2 regions of the Aeribacillus sp. FSL k6-2211 genome follow, and region 2 is predicted to be linked to the other one. Evidence: a T-box and tRNA genes for the amino acid it is inferred to sense, from the RefSeq annotation. Region 2 holds a T-box; the other holds one or more tRNA genes.
What was found. A T-box is a leader RNA that pairs with one kind of tRNA and senses whether it is charged. The one in region 2 lies ahead of serS (serine--tRNA ligase), so its partner is inferred to be a tRNA-Ser.
Positions count from the first base shown of each region.

Region 1: it encodes a tRNA-Ser, which carries the amino acid that the T-box ahead of serS (serine--tRNA ligase) is inferred to sense. The anticodon was not compared.

Region 1 is NZ_CP150190.1:1,852,251-1,862,181, reverse strand. It holds gene NSU19_RS09060 (helix-turn-helix transcriptional regulator) at 1-43, opposite strand, end outside; gene NSU19_RS09055 (hypothetical protein) at 181-456, shown strand; gene NSU19_RS09050 (methyl-accepting chemotaxis protein) at 1,058-2,437, opposite strand; partial or broken gene NSU19_RS09045 (pirin family protein) at 2,690-3,418, opposite strand; gene NSU19_RS09040 (MBL fold metallo-hydrolase) at 3,480-4,442, opposite strand; tRNA gene NSU19_RS09035 (tRNA-Pro) at 4,590-4,666, shown strand; tRNA gene NSU19_RS09030 (tRNA-Ser) at 4,668-4,755, shown strand; gene NSU19_RS09025 (efflux RND transporter permease subunit) at 4,924-8,070, opposite strand; gene NSU19_RS09020 (TetR/AcrR family transcriptional regulator) at 8,220-9,077, shown strand; gene NSU19_RS09015 (MFS transporter) at 9,114-9,931, opposite strand, start outside.
Region 2 is NZ_CP150190.1:14,108-24,038, reverse strand. It holds gene lhgO (L-2-hydroxyglutarate oxidase) at 99-1,295, shown strand; gene serS (serine--tRNA ligase) at 1,370-2,650, opposite strand; T-box leader at 2,699-2,915, opposite strand; gene pdxT (pyridoxal 5'-phosphate synthase glutaminase subunit PdxT) at 2,966-3,553, opposite strand; gene pdxS (pyridoxal 5'-phosphate synthase lyase subunit PdxS) at 3,567-4,451, opposite strand; gene NSU19_RS00075 (serine hydrolase) at 4,593-5,897, opposite strand; gene guaB (IMP dehydrogenase) at 6,111-7,577, opposite strand; gene NSU19_RS00065 (YaaC family protein) at 7,696-8,643, shown strand; rRNA gene rrf (5S ribosomal RNA) at 8,731-8,846, opposite strand; rRNA gene NSU19_RS00055 (23S ribosomal RNA) at 8,986-9,931, opposite strand, start outside.

The sequences.
Region 1 (9,931 bases), 1.8 Mb from region 2:
GCACTTCTCTTATTTGTTCTCCGATTTTTTTATTGATTTCCATCTGTTACATTCCTTCTTTGCTACTTCATCTATAATATAGTTTAACGTTTTCCTATTTTACTTTCAATTCGTTTTGTATTACTATAAAAATGAATATTTTTTATTCATTTTTATCTTCAAAGGGTTGGGTGAGCATAGATGAACTTTGAGCAAGCTTTCAATGAATTCGCTTATAATCGAATTGAGCAAGCTTTGTTAAATCGACAAAACCGTGAGCTCAAAGCTCTATACAACGAGCTTGAAGAAAAGCTTAAAAAGCTGGGCATAGCCAAAAACGATTGCGATGATTTAAAAGGAACCATCTATTGTTTGATGGATACTCAAAATTTGCTAGTTTATAGGCAAGCACTTGCAGATGTCATTTCCTTTCTTATCAAACTGGAAGAAACAAAAGCGGGCACCGGCCAAAAATAAACAATTCTACGAAAATATTTCCCGTTCATGCTGATCAAAAGGGTTTTTGGGGGTCAAGATGTTGACAAATGAATTAAATCCTTCTTTCTATGAACATCGTAAATATTTTTCACTGCCTCTCTACATATTTAATAATGAGTATAAAAAAGACCATCATGAATCAATTATTGAACAGCATCTACATAAAAATGTAAAAAATAGGTATTTTCAAGTCCCGGAATTCGTTTTTAAAGAATTTGCCAAAGGAAATTTGTCTGAAGTGTGTGTCTGGATTTTATTGACTTGTTTTTATTTGCTCCATATAAACAAGAGAAACGGCTTTAGCGAAGGGGAAATTTTGCGGCTCGTAATGGAAGCGAGGAAAAAGACATGTTCTTATCCATCATTAAAAAAATGCTTTAAGCATTGTGTTGCGGAGTTAAAGAGAAGCGGATGGATCGAGCAGAAAAACAGGCTAATCTTTCTGAAAATTTTTTGAGTATTCATTCTCTTTTTTTTTAATTTTCTTGTTTGAGAGAAAAGAAAAACGCGGTTGTGAAACCGCATTTTTAAATAAAAGGGCGAAAATTATATCGTTTCAAAAAGGATTGAAACCATCTGCTTATTTTACTATTAAATCGACACCGATAACCCCGACGATGTCTCCGTTCTTATGAATGGGGAAGGAAATGGTGATGCACGGTTTTTTTGTAACAGCAGATGTATAGATGCTTGATATAAAGATTTTATTTTTACTAGCTTCGATAAACCAAGGACGGGCTTTTGCATTTATTAAGCCTGCAGGAGGGTTGGAATAAACGAATGTACCGTCCAGTCGATTCGACCAAATAGCTTCGATATGCTCGTTCTCCTCAAAAAATTGATCCAATGCTTTTTTATGAACATCCGCATCTAGTTCATACAATGGAAATTGTGATAAAAGATTCATCACTTTTTCTTTCATTTCGTTGATTTTTGCCAAATCTATTTCTGTAATTTGTTGAAGCTGATCCCTTTTGACTAACGTTTGCAGCTCTTTAGAGGTTTGATCCAATGTCTCGCTGATGGCAATCATCTCTTCAATATGCTGGTGCTGCTTATCCATATCTTCTGAAACTCTCAGTGCATATATTTTATTTTCATGAGCCATATCTGATATTTGCTTGAGCACCGTAGTAATTTCCTGTACATGATCACACTGCAATTCGACAGCGTCTTTCGAATCCGATACCATTGATGTGATTTTGCCCAACGATGTTTGAAAGGAATGGATAACATCAATTAAAGATAGTAATTCAGCCACATTCTTTTTCATCTGATCGTTTTCCGATTTTACCATTTTGGTCGAAAACTCAATTTCTGATTGAATCGAAGAAAGAATTTGATGTGTTTCTTCAACCGCATCATGCGTTTGATTTGCCAAATTTCCAATTTCATTTGCAACGACCGAGAAGCTTTTCCCATGTATTCCGGCTCTTGCCGATTCGATATTTGCATTTAATGCAAGTATTTTTGTTTTTTGGGAAATCGCTCCAATCGAAGAAAGAATGTGATCCATTTGTTTGGAAAAAGAAACGAGCCGATCCATTTGATCAAGAATTTTCAAATGATTTTGCCGCAGCTGTTCCGTTTCTTCTTGTATTTTTTGCAGCTGCGTTTTCGATTTTACGAGCTGTTCATAAAATAATATACTTGAGGAATGTATCTCTTGGGAAGATGCTGTGATTTTCACAGCTGCCTCTTCAATTTTACGCATCTTTTCTGAAACGTTATTTGTGTCTTGCGCGGTCTGCTCAATATGCTCTAATAGCTGAAACGTGCTTTTTTTACTCGAGGAAGATCGTTCATCAAGGGAAACAGCGGTTAATTTCATTTGCTCAATGACGCCTTTTAATTGATCCGCAGCAACTTCCACCTGTGCCGCAAACGAATCCTCCATCTGTTTTTTTTGTCTATCTTCTTCATGATCCGCTGCTCGATTCCATTTTTTTAAAAACAGCATATTTATCACCTACTGTCTCCACTAATTTACTCTTTATTGTAACAAGCCGAACAAGAACGAAACATAATTTATGTCACATAATCTGACACAAAACATTTCAATATACAACCATTCGACAGATGCTACCTTTTTTCTCGTTTTTTCTTTATCATTGTTGAATTTTGCGCTTTCCCGAGAAATAATTTTTATTTACAAAAAAAACTCTCCTTCCGTGCATAAAAGGCGGAGAGTTTATCAAGCTGTTATTCTCTTTCATTCAAACTTTCCTGTTTGATAGTCGACGATTGCTTGCCGTATTTCTTCTTTCGTGTTCATAACAAACGGACCGTAAGCTGTGACAGGTTCATGGAGAGGTTCTCCCGCATATAGAAGCAGCCGGAGTTTGTCTGTCGTTGTGACGGTTATGAAGCTTTCCTCTCCCTCAGCACCCTTTGTTAAAAACAGCACTTGCCCTTTTTCCCCTTTTGTTTTGGACGCACCAAACAAGCCTTTTCCTTCCAATATATAAAGAAAACCATTATAGCTTCCCGGAAGATCTTGATGAACGAACGCATCAGGTTCCAGAATCATTTCCACCATCGTGACTGGAACGTAATTTTTTAGTCGGCGCTTGAATACCTTTTGACGATCCAGAAAAAATCCGAATCAACGCTCCTTTTTCTTTTCTAACTGGCATGTCAGCACTTTTCAAATTTTGATAGCGGGGAGCGGTCAGTTTTTTTGAACTCGGCAAATTAACCCACAGCTGCAGACTGTGAACGGTAGATCCAGGTGCAGGATCTTCTTGATGGATTACTCCTCTTCCAGCAGTCATCCATTGAACATCCCCGGCTTTGCTTGCCATATCCATTTTTGTTATCAAAATGCTCTAAAATCCCGTCAATTACATATGTGACAGTTTCGATTCCCCGATGGGGATGAAGGTCAAACGTCCCTTGCTGAAAAATATCCTCCGCAAGCCAGGTTCTAACACAAACCCATCGGATGATTCGATTGTAACGCAACATTTTTAATTTTGCGTATATCTCTTTCCATACAAGCCTTATCTATTTTCTGCTTTTTGCAAGTAATCAATAATCCCTTGCGCACAAATGCCCATATCGATTTTTATATACTCGTGCACTTGATGATCTTCGGAAATATGTTTTTTCTTTAAGTAATCTTGCAACGTGCTGTACAATCTATCAGATAGAAGCTTTGATTTTTCTTCAAACGGCAAGCTTCCATGCTCTTTTACAACCGCTTTGCCTTGATCTACAAAAATGTCCAGCCAATATTTTAGCTGTTTATAAACTTCCTCTGGATGCTCGCTCATGCCAAAATGACCGAAAAATATTTTCGAAACGTTTAATGCTTCGATTCTTTCGCATGATTCAAGCATTTTATCCGGATCGAACTGGTTAGGAGAAGTAGACGGCAAATAAAACTCTAAGTCTGAATCTAAGAGCATTGAATAAAAAACCCCGATCGTGTCGCCGGTAAAGATGCCGTTACTTTTGGAATCATGTATACAAAAATGGTGATTCGCATGACCTGGTGTGTGATAAAACGTCAGCACGCGATCATCGCCTACTTGAAGCGTTTCCAAATCTTCTTTTACAACTAGCTGGTCTTCTGGCACGGGCAAAATCGGGTCAAACAATTTTTGAAATTGCTCCTCTCCATACACCGTTTTGGCGCTGGCAATTAATCTCGATGGATCTTGCAAATGACGTTTCCCGCGGGGATGAACGAACACTTTTGCTTTTGGGCAATGTTCAAGGAAAAGCCCGACACCTCCCGAATGATCTAAATGAATGTGCGTAACAATGATGTTTTTAACATCCTTCGGATCAATTCCTAAACTTTCAAGACCTTTTAATAAATATGGGACAGACGGGCTCGCGCTTGTTTCGATGATGGTCAGCTCTTTTTCGTGAAGAACGTAAGCCCCTGTTCTGTTTTCTAATCCTAAGTCAAAAAGATCAATTAATGTGATGTCATCGCCAATGTTTTGTACCTTCAATGTTATGTGACTCCTTTCTTTTATTTGCCTACTACATAATTCAACAAAAAAAGATTAATTTCCTTTTCTAAACTTTTTGTTGATTGGTTAAAATTTTTTAATGACAAATTTTTTATTTTAATATATAATATCAATGCTGACGTTTTTCGGGAAGTAGCTCAGCTTGGCAGAGCACCACGTTCGGGACGTGGGGGTCGCAGGTTCAAATCCTGTCTTCCCGACCATGGAGAAGTACCCAAGTGGTTGAAGGGGACGCACTCGAAATGCGTTAGGGCGGGCAACCGCCGCGTGAGTTCGAATCTCACCTTCTCCGTTTAAAAAACGCGCTAAAAAGCGCGTTTTTTTATTGCCGGAATTTGAATAATTGACCCTTTTGAAAATTTTTCAAAACAATTGATATTCTTATTTTCATAAAACTGTTTCAGCAAGTTATGCAAAAAAACCTGAAAAGCCTATTCAGTGCTTTTCAGGTTTTTTCTTATCATTCCTCGATTGGAGCTTTTCTTCTAAATTTGCTTAATACTTCATAGACGATCGGAACAATGATGAGAGTCAGCAAAGTCGAGCTGGTCAATCCGCCGATGACGGTTAAACCAAGTCCTCTCGAGATCATGCCTCCATCTCCTTCATAACCTAATGCGAGAGGAAGCAATGCTCCAACTGTTGCCAGCGCAGTCATTAAAATCGGTCTTAGACGAGTTGCCCCTGCTTCAATGAGCGCATCTCTTGTAGAAAGTCCTTCACGCTCTTTATGAATGACACGGTCAATTAACACAATCGCATTCGTCACAACAATACCGATTAACATGAGCGCGCCGATCAGAGCTGAAACGCTCAATGTTTCTCCTCCAAGCCATAGCGCTACAAATCCGCCGATGACGGTAAATGGAAGTGAAAATAGAATGGCAAAAGGCGCAAGTCCTTGACTAAACGTAACCACCAGCACAAAGTAGACAACAGCGATGGCAGCGAGCATAGCCAATCCTAATTGTGAAAACGACTCATTGATCTGTTCGGACACTCCACCTGTTTCAATGTTCACACCAGGCGGCAATTCTAAACCATCTATTTTCTTTTGAATGTTTGCATTTACTTGGCTAACGTCATTAGTAGTAATCTCTCCGCTGACTGATACTGCAAATTTTCCGTCGCGTCTAGTAATCGTATTGGATGTTTCGCCTTCTTTTACTTTCGCTACATCTCCAATTTTCACATTCATGCCAAGAGGGGACTGAATGGTTTTCTTTTTCATCTCATCAATCGAATCAAATGTTTGCTCTTCCCCTTCAATATAAACTTCAATGTCTTGACCTTCTTTTTGGATTGTTGTTAAAACCGGCCGTTCATGCTGTTGGCTTAATGCCATCGCAATTTGCCCAGCGGTCAATCCTAGCTTGCTCATCTTTTCTTGATCAACAACAAACGTGAACTCATCATAAGTTTTCGATAAACCTGATTCGACATTTTTCAAGTTTTTTTCATCTTCCAAGATTTTTTGCACTTTTTGGGCGACAGGCTCAATATCTTCCATCGAATCGCCAAACACATGCAATGTGTACTCATTGCTTGCCATCATCATGTCAATGGTGCCCCAATCGCCTTTTTCGTTCGTTAATTCATTTAAGACTTTAACAATTTTCTCCTTTTCTTTTTCAAAATTCGGTGTGTCATCTTCATACATAATAAAGAAAATGGCCTGATTTCGATTTCCAGGATTCATCGGATTTTCGCTTCCGACAGACAATTGAATCGTTTTTACATGATCACGGTCGACAAGGAAATCTTCTGCCTTCAATGCGATATCTTCTACTTCTTCCAGCGTTTGCCCTGGATCCGGATCATACGTTACGATAACTTGCTTTTCTTGTTCATTCGGCAAAAAGCTTACACCGATGACAGGAATTAAAAACAGACTGGAGACAAGAAGCAGGATCGCAATCAATGATGTTATCCATTTATGGTTCAAAGACCAATTTAATATTTTTTTATAGTTAGTAACCAAAAAGCCAGCTTCCTTTTCTTTTTCGCCTTTCCGTTTTACTCCTTTTTTAAATAAAACGTGAGCAAGTGCCGGCACAATAGTAATCGCCACTAAAAGGGACGCTAAAAGCGAGAATACAATCGTAAGGGCAAACGGCATAAATAGCTGTCCGACCATCCCTTCGACAAATGCGAGCGGCAAGAAAACCGCAATCGTCACAATGGTTGAGGACATAATAGGAATAAACATTTCTTTTGTCGCTGCAATAATCAGCTCTTTCCCTTTTAACGGCTCCCCTTTTAATGTCATCCGTCTGTAAATATTTTCAATGACGACAATCGAATCGTCAATGACGCGGCCGATCGCCATTGTGATAGCTCCAAGCGTCATCATGTTCAACGTGATGTCCATTTCACGCAAAATGATTAATGCAATTAATATGGAAAGCGGAATTGACACCACGGAAATCAACGTTGAACGAATGTTTCGCAAAAACAGCAAAATGACAATAACTGCAAAAATCGAACCGAACAGCGCTTTATTCAGCATTGTTTCAACAGATTTTTCAATCGGTTCCGCTTGGTCCAGCGTTGAAACGACTCCGAGGCCTTTATATTCGTCTTTTAATTCATCCAATTTTTCTTTTACTTCATTCACAACTTCAACTGTATTCGCATCAGTAGCTTTTACAATTTGCAGTCCGATTGCTTCTTTTCCGTTCGTTCTTGATACGGATTCAGCTTTTCCGACGATTTCGATATCGGCAATTTCTCCTAATTCGACTGTTGGCAATTCAATGCTTTGCTGCTGGATCGCCTGATTTGGCGCTGCACCATTTGCTCCAGACAAACCGTTTGGCACTTGGCTCATTTGCGCCTCTCCAGCTTGCTGCCCTTGTGCTGATCCAGTGACTGGGATTTTAAGCTTTTTCAAATCGTCAATTGTCGTAATATTTCCGTCAACGACAACAGACTTTTCCGTGTCTTTAAATGTATAAAGACCTAATGGCGCACGGAGATCCGCACCTTGAATATAATCTTTTATTGTTTCCTCATTTAGCCCGAGCTCTTTTAATTTGTCTTGATGAAAAACAAGCCGCCCCTCTTCTACCTGCTGTCCAGAAGTTACAATGCTTTCTACTCCATCGATTCCTTTCAATTCAGGAACAATGATGTCTTCAACCAGTTCAGTTAATTCAGGAAGTGTTTTTCCTTCATCAAAAAAGCTCACTGTATAAACAGGGAAAGCGTTCATGCTAAATCTTGCAATTTTAGGCTCTCCTGCTCCATCCGGAAGTTCGACTTGTTCGATTGCCTTTTCAGCTTCCTCTTCTGCTCGTTCCATATCTTTTTCAAATTTGTATTCAATTTGAATAGAAGATGCATTTTCAAACGAATTAGAGCTGACGATTTCCACCCCGTTCAAATTGCGAACTGCTTCTTCAATAGGAACCGTCACTTTCTCTTGTACTTCTTCAGGGGTTGCACCTGGATATGTAGTCGTAACACTTATGATGGGAGTGTTTATGTCCGGGATCGTCTCCAGCTTCATATTAAATCCAGAAAATAGTCCCGCAAAAATTGCAATGACAGTTAAAATCCAAATAGCCAGTTTATTACGGAGCGAAAATTTAATAATGTTCTCCACCAAGTCCCATTCCTTTCATGAAGATTTGACAATTCTCCTTTTTTTATACATACTTATAGTGAGTTGACTATATAGTCATTATAATTGACCGGTTAACTAGTAGTCAACTAAACTAATAAAATTTTTTCCGACAATAAGGGGATGTTCATGTGAAAGAAAAAGAACGTTTAATCATTGAAGCTGCGATGAAGCTGTTTGCTCGAAAAGGCGTTTCTTCCACCTCCATCCAAGAAATTACCAATGCATGTGGCATTCCGAAAGGTTCGTTTTATTTTTATTTCAAGTCAAAAGATGAACTGTTAATTAAAATTTTGGAGCAGTTTTTTAGTCAGTTAAAGAAAAAAACGGAGCAAATCGGGGCAAATTACGAAGATCCAAAAGAGCGGTTTATTAAACAATTGTCTGTTCAATTAAAAGAATTTTTGGCGCATAAAGAAATATTTATTACGCAGATGCATGAAAATTTAAAAGAAAATAATGAAAAAATTGATTCGTTGTTACAAAACCTAAGAAACGACTTTTTTCATTTTTTAACAAACAATCTGAAAAACATTTACGGCAAGTCAATTGATAAGTATATAGCAGATGTAAACATTATCGTTCAAGGAATCTTTTTTTCATTCATTCAGTTCCTCATATTTGAAAATAGGGTGAGAGTAGATGAGGAAAAATTGGCAAAATACATTTTGCAAACAGCAGATGATTTAGTTAAAGGAATGCTGGCAAAACAAAATGACCCCATCATTCCAGCTGAGATCATGACCAAAATGTTCAATCATTCTCAATCCCCCAGCCATCCGTTGAACATTTTAAATGAGATAAAAGAAATGAGCCGTTCTATAATCGATGATGGACAGTTAAACATTACGATTGAAGTGTTAGAAGCTGAAATAACGGCTGAAAAGCCAAGAATTCCGGTCATTAAAGGAATGTTGTCAAATCTCCATGAATATCCTGAACTACGCTACTTGGCCAATCAACTAGCTGATTATTTTCAAATTAAATGAGCCTCTAAAGGGTTAATTCCTTTAGAGGCTGTATTTTTACTCCAGCTCCAACGCTTTTGTTTCTTGTCCAAACAATAGAACAGCTAGTGCTCCAATAATAATGGCAGCGCAAAAAATTGAAAAAATGGCTACCATGGAAACTTTGAGAGCGGCTAAATAACCAACTAATAAAGGTCCGAAAATGCCACCAATTCTTCCGAACGATGCGGCCATTCCAGCACCTGTCCCGCGAATTTCTGTTGGATAAAGCTCAGGTGTATAAGCATAAAGCGCTCCCCAAGCCCCTAAGTTAAAAAATGATAAAAAGATTCCAGATATTAAAAGCTCTGACGTTGTATCGGAAAATCCGAAAAAGAATGCGCTCAGTGCAGTGCCAAATAAATAAAGAGAAAGAACAAATTTTCTACCGATTCGTTCAATGAGCCACGCCGCACTAAAGTATCCCGGAAGCTGTGCAATCGTCATAATAAGAACATACTCAAAGCTTTGCACTAAACTGTAGCCTTTCATCATCACAACGCTTGGAAGCCATAAAAACATCCCGTAATAAGAAAAAACAACAGAAAACCACAACACCCAAAGTACAGCTGTTTGTTTCACATATTTTTTTGACCAGACAGCTGCGATATTTTTCCATACATTTGATTTTGTTTGTATCGATTTGAATTTTTTTGAATCCGGAAGCTTCATGCGCAAATAAATCGCATAAAAAGCCGGAAGAGCTGTTAAAATAAGGGCGAGACGCCAGCCAAATTGAGGGATAACAAAATAAGATATAATTGCCGCGATCAACCATCCTGCAGCCCAAAAACTTTCAAGCAGCACGACCATTCTTCCCCGATCCTTTGTCGGCG
Region 2 (9,931 bases):
GCATGTATAAAAACAACTGAAGCCTAGTGCAAAACGTAAATCCCTTAAAAAATCAGAGTGAGAAGCTTGCGGATGACTAGAGGAGGACGGAGAAAAATATGTATGATTATGTAATTGTCGGTGGAGGAATAGTCGGCTTATCCACTGCATTGGCAATATATGAACAACACCCAAACGCAAAAGTGGCAATAATCGAAAAAGAAAATAAAGTTGCCTCCCATCAAACGGGTCATAACAGCGGGGTGATCCATTCCGGTATATATTACAAGCCCGGGAGCTATAAGGCGCAGCTTGCGAAAAAAGGTAATCAGGCAATGATCATGTTTTGCCAAAAATACGATATCCCTTATGAAGTCTGCGGCAAAGTAATCGTTGCCAGCAATGAACATGAGCGGGAGGAGCTTGAGAAGCTGTTCCAACGCGGATTAAAAAACGGCCTCAATATCCGGAAAATTTCAAAGGAGGAGCTTCATGAATTTGAACCTTATGTGAATGGAATAGAAGCCATTCATGTTCCATCAACAGGTATTGTAAATTTCCGTCTTGTTAGTGAACGGATGGCAGATTTAATCCTCGAAAAGGGCGGGGAGATCTTTTTAAACGAAAAAGTAGAAGTGATTCATGAAAAAAAACAAGAAGTTATCGTTGAAACAGCAAACAAAACCTTTCAAAGCCGATTTTTTATAAATTGTGCAGGACTTAACAGCGATCGTATTGCTAAAATAGCAAATCTGTATACGGATGTGAAAATTGTTCCATTCCGTGGAGAATATTATATGTTAAATCCGCAAAAATCATATTTAGTTAAAAACTTAATCTATCCTGTACCAAATCCTAATTTTCCATTTTTAGGCGTTCACTTTACTAGAATGATTGACGGATCTATAGATATAGGTCCAAATGCTGTTTTAAGCTTGAAAAGAGAAGGGTATAAAAAAAGCGACGCAAATATGAAAGATTTGTTTGAAGTATTAACGTTCCCCGGTTTTTGGAAATTAGCAGGTCAATATATGAAAGAAGGACTCGAAGAAATGATTCGATCGATGTCAAAGAAAAAGTTTGTCGAAAATGTTCAAAAACTCATGCCCGATATTACAGAAGAAGATTTGCTGCCTGGACCATCTGGTGTCCGAGCTCAAGCTTTAAGTAAAGACGGGGCTTTAATCGATGATTTTTATATTGTACCAACGAAACGGTCCATTCATGTGCTGAACGCTCCATCTCCTGCAGCGACAGCATCCATTGAAATAGGAAGAACAATTGCCAAACAAATGATACAACGGCAGCCTATATAAAATACATTTGTACATAAAAGGGGGATATGGAAGAACCCCTCCTACCCCCTTTCATTTTTTCTATTCAGTAAGAATTACTTTTTACTAATTACTGTTTTATTTCCCATATATGGACGCAGCACTTCCGGAATGACGACAGATCCGTCTTCTTGCTGGTAATTTTCCAAAATGGCTGCTACTGTACGACCTATTGCAAGCCCAGAACCATTTAACGTATGCACATGCTCAGGCTTTGCTTTCGGATCCCGTCGGAACCGTATATTCGCCCGGCGAGCCTGAAACGCTTCAAAGTTGCTGCAAGAAGAAATTTCACGATATGTTTGATAGCTTGGAAGCCATACTTCAAGATCATATTTTTTTGCTGCCGTAAAGCCTAAATCAGCTGTACACATGCTCATAACTCGATATGGAAGTCCTAACAGCTTCAATACGTTTTCAGCATGACTTGTTAATTTTTCTAATTCCTCATAAGAATCTTCAGGCTTTACAATTTTCACAAGCTCCACTTTGTTAAATTGATGCTGGCGAATAAGGCCGCGCGTATCTCTTCCGGCCGCCCCTGCCTCAGAACGGAAGCAAGCGCTGTACGCTACATAATTGATTGGAAGCTGCTTCTCCTGTAAAATTTCATCACGGTGCAAATTTGTGACAGGAACTTCCGCTGTTGGTATTAAGAAATAATCCTCACCTTGAATTTTAAAAGCGTCTTCCTCAAACTTCGGAAGCTGTCCTGTTCCGATCATGCTTGTACGGTTCACTATATACGGAGGCAAAACTTCCTCATAGCCATGTTCTTCAACGTGCAAATCTATCATAAAACTGATAAGCGCCCTTTCTAATCTTGCGCCCAAACCTTTATAAAATACAAAGCGGCTGCCGGTCACCTTGCCGGCTCTTTCAAAATCGAGAATTCCTAATTGGTCGGCAATTTCCCAATGAGGTTTTGGTTCAAAACGAAAGGTCGGGATTTCTCCCCATTTGCGGACTTCTACATTATCTTCCTCTGAATCGCCGACTGGAACGCTCTCATGTGGAATGTTTGGAATCGACAAAATCAAGGTTTCTAACTTTTCTTCAATCTCTTTTAATTCCTCATCAAGTGTTTTGATGCGTTCTCCTACTTGACGCATTTCTTGAATTAAATGATCTGTGTCTTTCTTTTCTCTTTTCAATTCGGCGATTTTAGAAGATACTTCATTTCTTTTGCTTTTTAATTCTTCCGTCGTAACAATTAGTTCACGACGCTTTTTATCCAAGTCAACAAATTGATCAAAATCAGTTAAATCCTCTCCACGGTGTTCAAGCTTCTTTTTTATTTCTTCAAAATTTGACCGTAAAAATTTCATATCAAGCATCATGGACACTCCTTTCGCTTTTATATTCAAAATAAAAACTCCCGTCCAAAAAGGGACGAGAGTATACCCGCGTTGCCACCCTGCTTGAAGGCATCAGCCTTCCACTTACAAAGGTAACGGTTTTTGCCGTAAATGCTTACTAACAAAAACTTGCATTCAGCATTTCACTCAAGGACGGATTCACAAGCGTTTTTCACTGGTTTCCACCAACCACCAGCTCTCTTAAGAAAAACAACTTGCTACTAGTTCCTCTCATTGCTTTAGATCTATTTATATTCATAAATTTACTATAAGTTTAGGGTTTGTTCAACTTTTTTATGCATGAACTTTCTCGTTTGATTCCTTCACCATATTTAAAAAATATTGCACAAATCGATGATCATCCGTCAATTCCGGATGGAATGAACATCCAAGAATGTGGCCTTGTCGAACAGCAACAATTCGATCCTCATGTTTTGCTAAAATTTCAACATTTTCTCCTGCTTCTACAATATGCGGAGCGCGAATAAACACACCTATAAAATCGTCCCCAACTCCTGCAATGGTTAATTCCGCTTCAAAACTTTCACGCTGGCGGCCGAAAGAATTCCGTTCAACGACCACATCCAATACACCAAGGTGCGGCTCATCTTGTCCAACAATTTGCTTCGCCAGCAAAATAAGACCAGCACATGTACCGAAAACAGGTTTTCCTCCCTTTATAAATTCTTTCAAAGGGTCCATCAACCCATACTTTTCAATCAATCTTCTCATTGTCGTGCTTTCGCCGCCTGGTAAAATAAGTCCATCGATATTTTGCAATTGTTCGGATTTTTTTATTTTTACGCCTTCTGCACCACAAGCTTCGATTGACTGAATATGCTCCCTCACAGCACCTTGGAGTGCCAAAACTCCTACTTTCATTTTGTATTCTCCTTTACCAACCACGTTCTTGCATACGATGTTCCGGAAGCAATGAAGAAATATCGATCCCTTTCATCGCAGTTCCAAGATCTTTTGATAAATGAGCGATTAATTCATAATCCTCATAGTGTGTGGTCGCTTCCACAATTGCCCGGGCATACTTTCCTGGATTTTCAGATTTAAAAATACCTGAGCCGACAAACACACCATCTGCACCAAGCTGCATCATCAACGCTGCGTCAGCAGGTGTTGCAACGCCGCCAGCAGCAAAATTCACGACAGGGAGTCGTCCTTCCTTTTTAATTTGTAGCAGCACTTCATACGGGGCTCCTAAATTTTTTGCTTCCGTCATTAGCTCATCTTCGCTCATGCCGACAATTTTCCGAACCTGTGCATTCACTTTCCGCATGTGACGAACTGCTTCTACAATGTTGCCAGTTCCCGGTTCGCCCTTCGTTCTGAGCATGGAAGCACCTTCTCCAATCCGGCGAGCTGCTTCTCCTAAATCACGGCAGCCACAAACAAATGGAACCGTAAATTCACGCTTATTTATATGAAACTCTTCATCAGCCGGTGTCAACACTTCACTTTCATCAATATAATCAACACCGAGCGCTTCTAATACTCGAGCTTCTACAATATGTCCAATACGGCATTTTGCCATTACTGGAATCGTAACCGCGTTCATGACCTCTTCAATAATCGTCGGATCAGCCATGCGGGCAACCCCGCCTGCCGCACGAATGTCAGCAGGAACTCTTTCCAGCGCCATGACGGCAACCGCACCTGCTTCTTCAGCAATTTTGGCCTGTTCTGCATTGACCACATCCATGATGACGCCGCCTTTTTGCATTTCGGCCATTCCCCTTTTTACTCGATCAGTACCTGTAATTGCCATTTCTATAGTTCCTCCTTAATGATACATTCAAATGCATACGTCTATTTTATCCTAATTTTTATAAAATTCCTATCAAATTTCAAGGATTTCTTTTATTTTAAATATAGTAAAAACCCCCAACAAAATGTTAGGAGTTATGCATTAAAACCAGCTTTTTACCATGTTTGCTGCTCCGTTCCATACATCACCAAAAAAACTACCAATGCCTCTCATTGATAATACAAACCAGTTAGCTTTTTCGACTTTTGTTTTTGTCACTACATCAACTTTCGCTTCGGATTCACCTGTTACAAATCCGTAATCCTGGCTGTTCCCTTTATATTCTATGGACATATACCCGACCTTGGCGCCCTTTTTAATTGGTGCAGTCAGCTCTCCGTTCGCAGTTAAAAGCTTTTTATCTAAAACATATTTCGGCTCATACTGGTCTTTTTCCCCACGTTTAATAGGGAGCTTTAAAGAATCTTTTGTTTCTATTTCTACTTTTTTCTCTTTTCCTTTTACAACAGATACAGTTGATTTATTTTTTATTTGATATTGCGCAGGAAATAATTCCTCAATGGAAAAATTGCTGAAAACATAGTCCATTAGTTTTCTAGTTTCACTAAAACGATGTACGTAATTGTTGCTCCCTTTACCTTTCGCATTCATAACAACTGTGATGATTCGCATTCCGTTCCGTTCGGCTGTTCCCGTAAAGCAGGAGCCCGCAAAATCGGTATATCCTGTTTTTAACCCGTCTACACCTTCTGTACCATAAACTAATCCAGGCAGCATCCAGTTCCAGTTTTCCATTTTAATCTCATCATCCGTACCTTCTCGAAAAGCTTTTCTCGTAATTTTGGCCGTTTCTAAAATCTCAGGATACTCCTTTAAAAGATGGTACGCAAGGCTGGCAACGTCTCTCGCAGACATTACATTTTCTTCTTCCTCACCTGTTCCTTCCGGATGCATCCCCATTAAGTCTCTATTGTTTAAACCTGTCGCATTTACAAACTTCGTATGCTTCAAGCCTAGTTCTTTCGCTTTTTCATTCATCATTTTCACAAAATTTGTTTCCGATCCACCGATCACTTCTGCCACTGCAATCGCCGCACCATTTGCAGAATAAATGGCCATTGCTTCATATAACTCTTTTATTGTATAACTTCCATCTTTTCTTAAAGGGACATTGGATAAACTGCGATTTTGGGAAATTTTGTAAACATAATCACTTGGACGATATGTTTGATCCCAAGAAACTTTCTTTTCATGGATCGCTTCCAGCAGCAAGTATTCAGTCATCATTTTTGTCATACTTGCAACTCCAAGAGTTTTATCAATATTTTTTCCGTACACAATTTTCCCTGTAGAGGCTTCAACGGCAATGGCTGCAGAGGCATTGATGCCCAATGGGTCATTTTCTTCAGCATTTATTTTGGGAGACAAAGGGGAAAATGCCGTCATCAATAAAAACGTGATGACGAGAGCCGAGATGAATTTTTTCGTGAAGTGCACCATGATTACCTCCATTTATTTGAAAATATCTATTTTAAAAAATAATTAATAGTTAACACAACAAAATTGATTTTAACATACATCTTATAAAAAAAATAGACAGAGTCTCTACTCTGTCTAAAAGTCGTAATTTTTTAAATAAGACTATTGAACTGTCAGTTGTTAAGAAATGGAATAATTAGGAGCCTCTTTTGTAATTTGAACATCATGCGGATGGCTTTCTCTTAATCCTGCACCAGTCATCCGGATAAATTGTGAATGCTCACGGAGCTCATATAAATTTTTTGCTCCGCAATATCCCATACCTGATCTCACACCGCCGACAAGTTGGTAAATTGTCTCTGCCAACGGTCCTTTATATGGGATGCGGCCTTCAATTCCTTCTGGAACAAATTTTTTGTTGTCTTCTTGGAAATAACGGTCTTTGCTACCTTTTTCCATCGCTGCAACTGAACCCATGCCGCGATATACTTTAAATCGACGCCCTTGGTAAATTTCTGTTTCTCCCGGGCTTTCAGATGTACCTGCAAGCAAACTTCCTAACATGACGGCATGTCCACCTGCAGCCAATGCTTTTACAATATCTCCTGAATATTTTATTCCGCCATCAGCAATGATAGCTACTCCGTGCTTTCTTGCTTCTGTCGCACAATCATATATGGCTGTAATTTGCGGCACCCCAACACCTGCTACCACACGAGTAGTACAAATGGAACCAGGGCCAATTCCAACCTTCACAATGTCTGCTCCAGCTTCTATGAGAGCTCTCGTTCCTTCAGCTGTTGCAACATTTCCTGCAATAATATTTAAATCTGGATAAGCATCACGAATTTTCCTTACTGTTTCTAAAACTCCTTTTGAATGTCCATGCGCCGTATCCACGACAATAACATCCACATTTGCTTCCACTAGTTTTTTAACGCGCAGCATCGTATCAGATGTTACACCTACTGCAGCGCCGACGATCAATCTTCCATGGGCATCTTTAGCTGAATTTGGAAACTCAATTACTTTTTCAATATCTTTAATCGTAATAAGGCCTTTTAATATGCCTTTATCATCTACAATCGGGAGCTTTTCAATTTTATATTTTTGCAAAACTTTTTCAGCTTCTTCCAATGTTGTGCCTACAGGAGCTGTAACTAGATTTTCTTTCGTCATCACTTCAGAAATTTTTGTAGAATAATCTTGTATAAAACGTAAATCTCTGTTTGTAATAATACCTACAAGCTTTTGTTCCTCTGCATTGTTCACAATCGGAACACCAGAAATCCGATATTTGCTCATTAAATGTTCGGCATCATATACTTGATGGTCCGGAGTAAGGAAAAACGGATCTGTAATAACACCGCGCTCAGAACGTTTTACTTTATCTACTTGCTCAGCTTGCTGTTCAATCGACATATTTTTATGGATAATGCCCAATCCTCCTTGGCGCGCCATAGCAATCGCCATTTCTGATTCGGTAACAGTATCCATTCCTGCGCTGATAATTGGAATATTCAATTTTAACGTCTTCGTGAGCTCAACACTTAAGTCCACATCACGCGGCAAAACCTCTGACTTGGCAGGAATTAACAAAACATCATCGAACGTTAAGCCTTCCTTTAAAAATTTTGATTCCCACATTATTAAAACCCCCTAATCACGGCAAAATATTATATGTAGATTAACAATTGCTAAAGATGCTGTCAAGAAATCCACAAAGAATTTAAATTTTTAGAATAGTTGTTATGGAGGGGTCTCATTGTCGATTTGGAATTTTTATTCATCATTTCACTCTGCTCAAACAGTCCAACGGCTGCTTACCAAACATTATCAAAAACTTAACGTGCATGAGCCTGAACAAACATCTTATCAAAACTGCTATACATTTATTTATTTTTTAAAACATGGAGAAAATTATTACAAAATGGCTGATACAGCCCCGATCATGATCAAACCGGTTTTAGCTTTTTACGGCATCAGCCAGCTGATAAAGGCACTGCTTCTGACAGTCGATGCTCATTATCCTTCCTCTTCAGCTGTTTTATCCCATGGGGTATCAACAAGGAAACGAAAAAAACATAATTATAACTTTTTAAAAGATGAAGTTAAGGTGCAAAAAAATGGTTTATATCGCCATGCTGCCCTCAATCTTTTTCAATTAAATCACACGCCTGGAGAAAAATTTTCCATGGATTCCCTTTTGAAAAGAATCCCCGAATTAAGCGATCTATATCAGTTTCATTTACAAATCCCAACGACCATCCCAATTGAGACAAATGACACATTCATCATTGTACATAAAGAAATAGCAAATCGTTACTGTATTACCTCTAAGCGTCTTGCTGAGATTTTACAAAGCCAGCTTCATTGGATGCTTTCAAACGAAGATGTAGATTCACTTTATTTTTCCCATTCAGCCGAATTTCACTATTTATGGAAATCCTCCTATTTATTCAACTTTTATAATAAACAATATTATCTGCCGGCTGCGAAAGAAGATATAAAATTAATGCCGGAAATATTAATCCACTACCTTGTGCTTTATAACTTAAGCATGATTTCCCGATATGAAACCGAATGGCTGTATGATCTTATGTATAACCATCATAGTGATGATTACGTTTTTATTCATCAATTTATGGAAATCACATTAAAAAAAATTCCTTGGTTAACCTTAATGTATTTAAACCATATTTTCAATGGATAAAAGCAGCCAACGGTAGTTGTGCTGCTTCTTTAACAAAAATATGATTATATACAAAAAAAAGCAGCTGTTTTGCTGCTTTTTGTTTTTGCCTGGCAGCGTCCTACTCTCGCAAGGGACAAACCCTCACTACCATCGGCGCTGAAGAGCTTAACTTCCGTGTTCGGGATGGAAACGGGTGTGACCTCTTCGCCATTGCCACCAAGCAATTTTTTTCTATTCATTGTTCCATTCAGTTCGATGGACAACTATTATTATAACTTTTTGATCACAGTTGTCAACACTTTTTTGAATATCATTCTTTCAAAACTAGATAACGGTTCCTTCACGAATAGATGCTCCTACTTGGTTAAGTCCTCGATCGATTAGTATCCGTCAGCTCCACGTGTCACCACGCTTCCACCTCGGACCTATCTACCTCGTCATCTTCAAGGGATCTTACTCGCGTTTAGCGATGGGAAATCTCATCTTGAGGGGGGCTTCACGCTTAGATGCTTTCAGCGCTTATCCCTTCCGCACATAGCTACCCAGCGGTGCCCCTGGCGGGACAACTGGTACACCAGCGGTGCGTCCATCCCGGTCCTCTCGTACTAAGGACAGCTCCTCTCAAATTTCCTGCGCCCGCGACGGATAGGGACCGAACTGTCTCACGACGTTCTGAACCCAGCTCGCGTACCGCTTTAATGGGCGAACAGCCCAACCCTTGGGACCGACTACAGCCCCAGGATGCGATGAGCCGACATCGAGGTGCCAAACCTCCCCGTCGATGTGGACTCTTGGGGGAGATCAGCCTGTTATCCCCGGGGTAGCTTTTATCCGTTGAGCGATGGCCCTTCCATGCGGAACCACCGGATCACTAAGCCCGACTTTCGTCCCTGCTCGACTTGTAGGTCTCGCAGTCAAGCTCCCTTCTGCCTTTGCACTCTCCGAATGATTTCCAACCATTCTGAGGGAACCTTTGGGCGCCTCCGTTACCTTTTAGGAGGCGACCGCCCCAGTCAAACTGCCCACCTGACACTGTCTCCCGCCCCGATCAGGGGCGCGGGTTAGAATGTCAGTACAGCCAGGGTAGTATCCCACCGTCGCCTCAGCGCAAGCTGGCGCTCACGCGTCTCTGGCTCCTACCTATCCTGTACAAGCTGTACCCACATTCAATATCAGGCTGCAGTAAAGCTCCACGGGGTCTTTCCGTCCTGTCGCGGGTAACCTGCATCTTCACAGGTACTATAATTTCACCGAGTCTCTCGTTGAGACAGTGCCCAGATCGTTACGCCTTTCGTGCGGGTCGGAA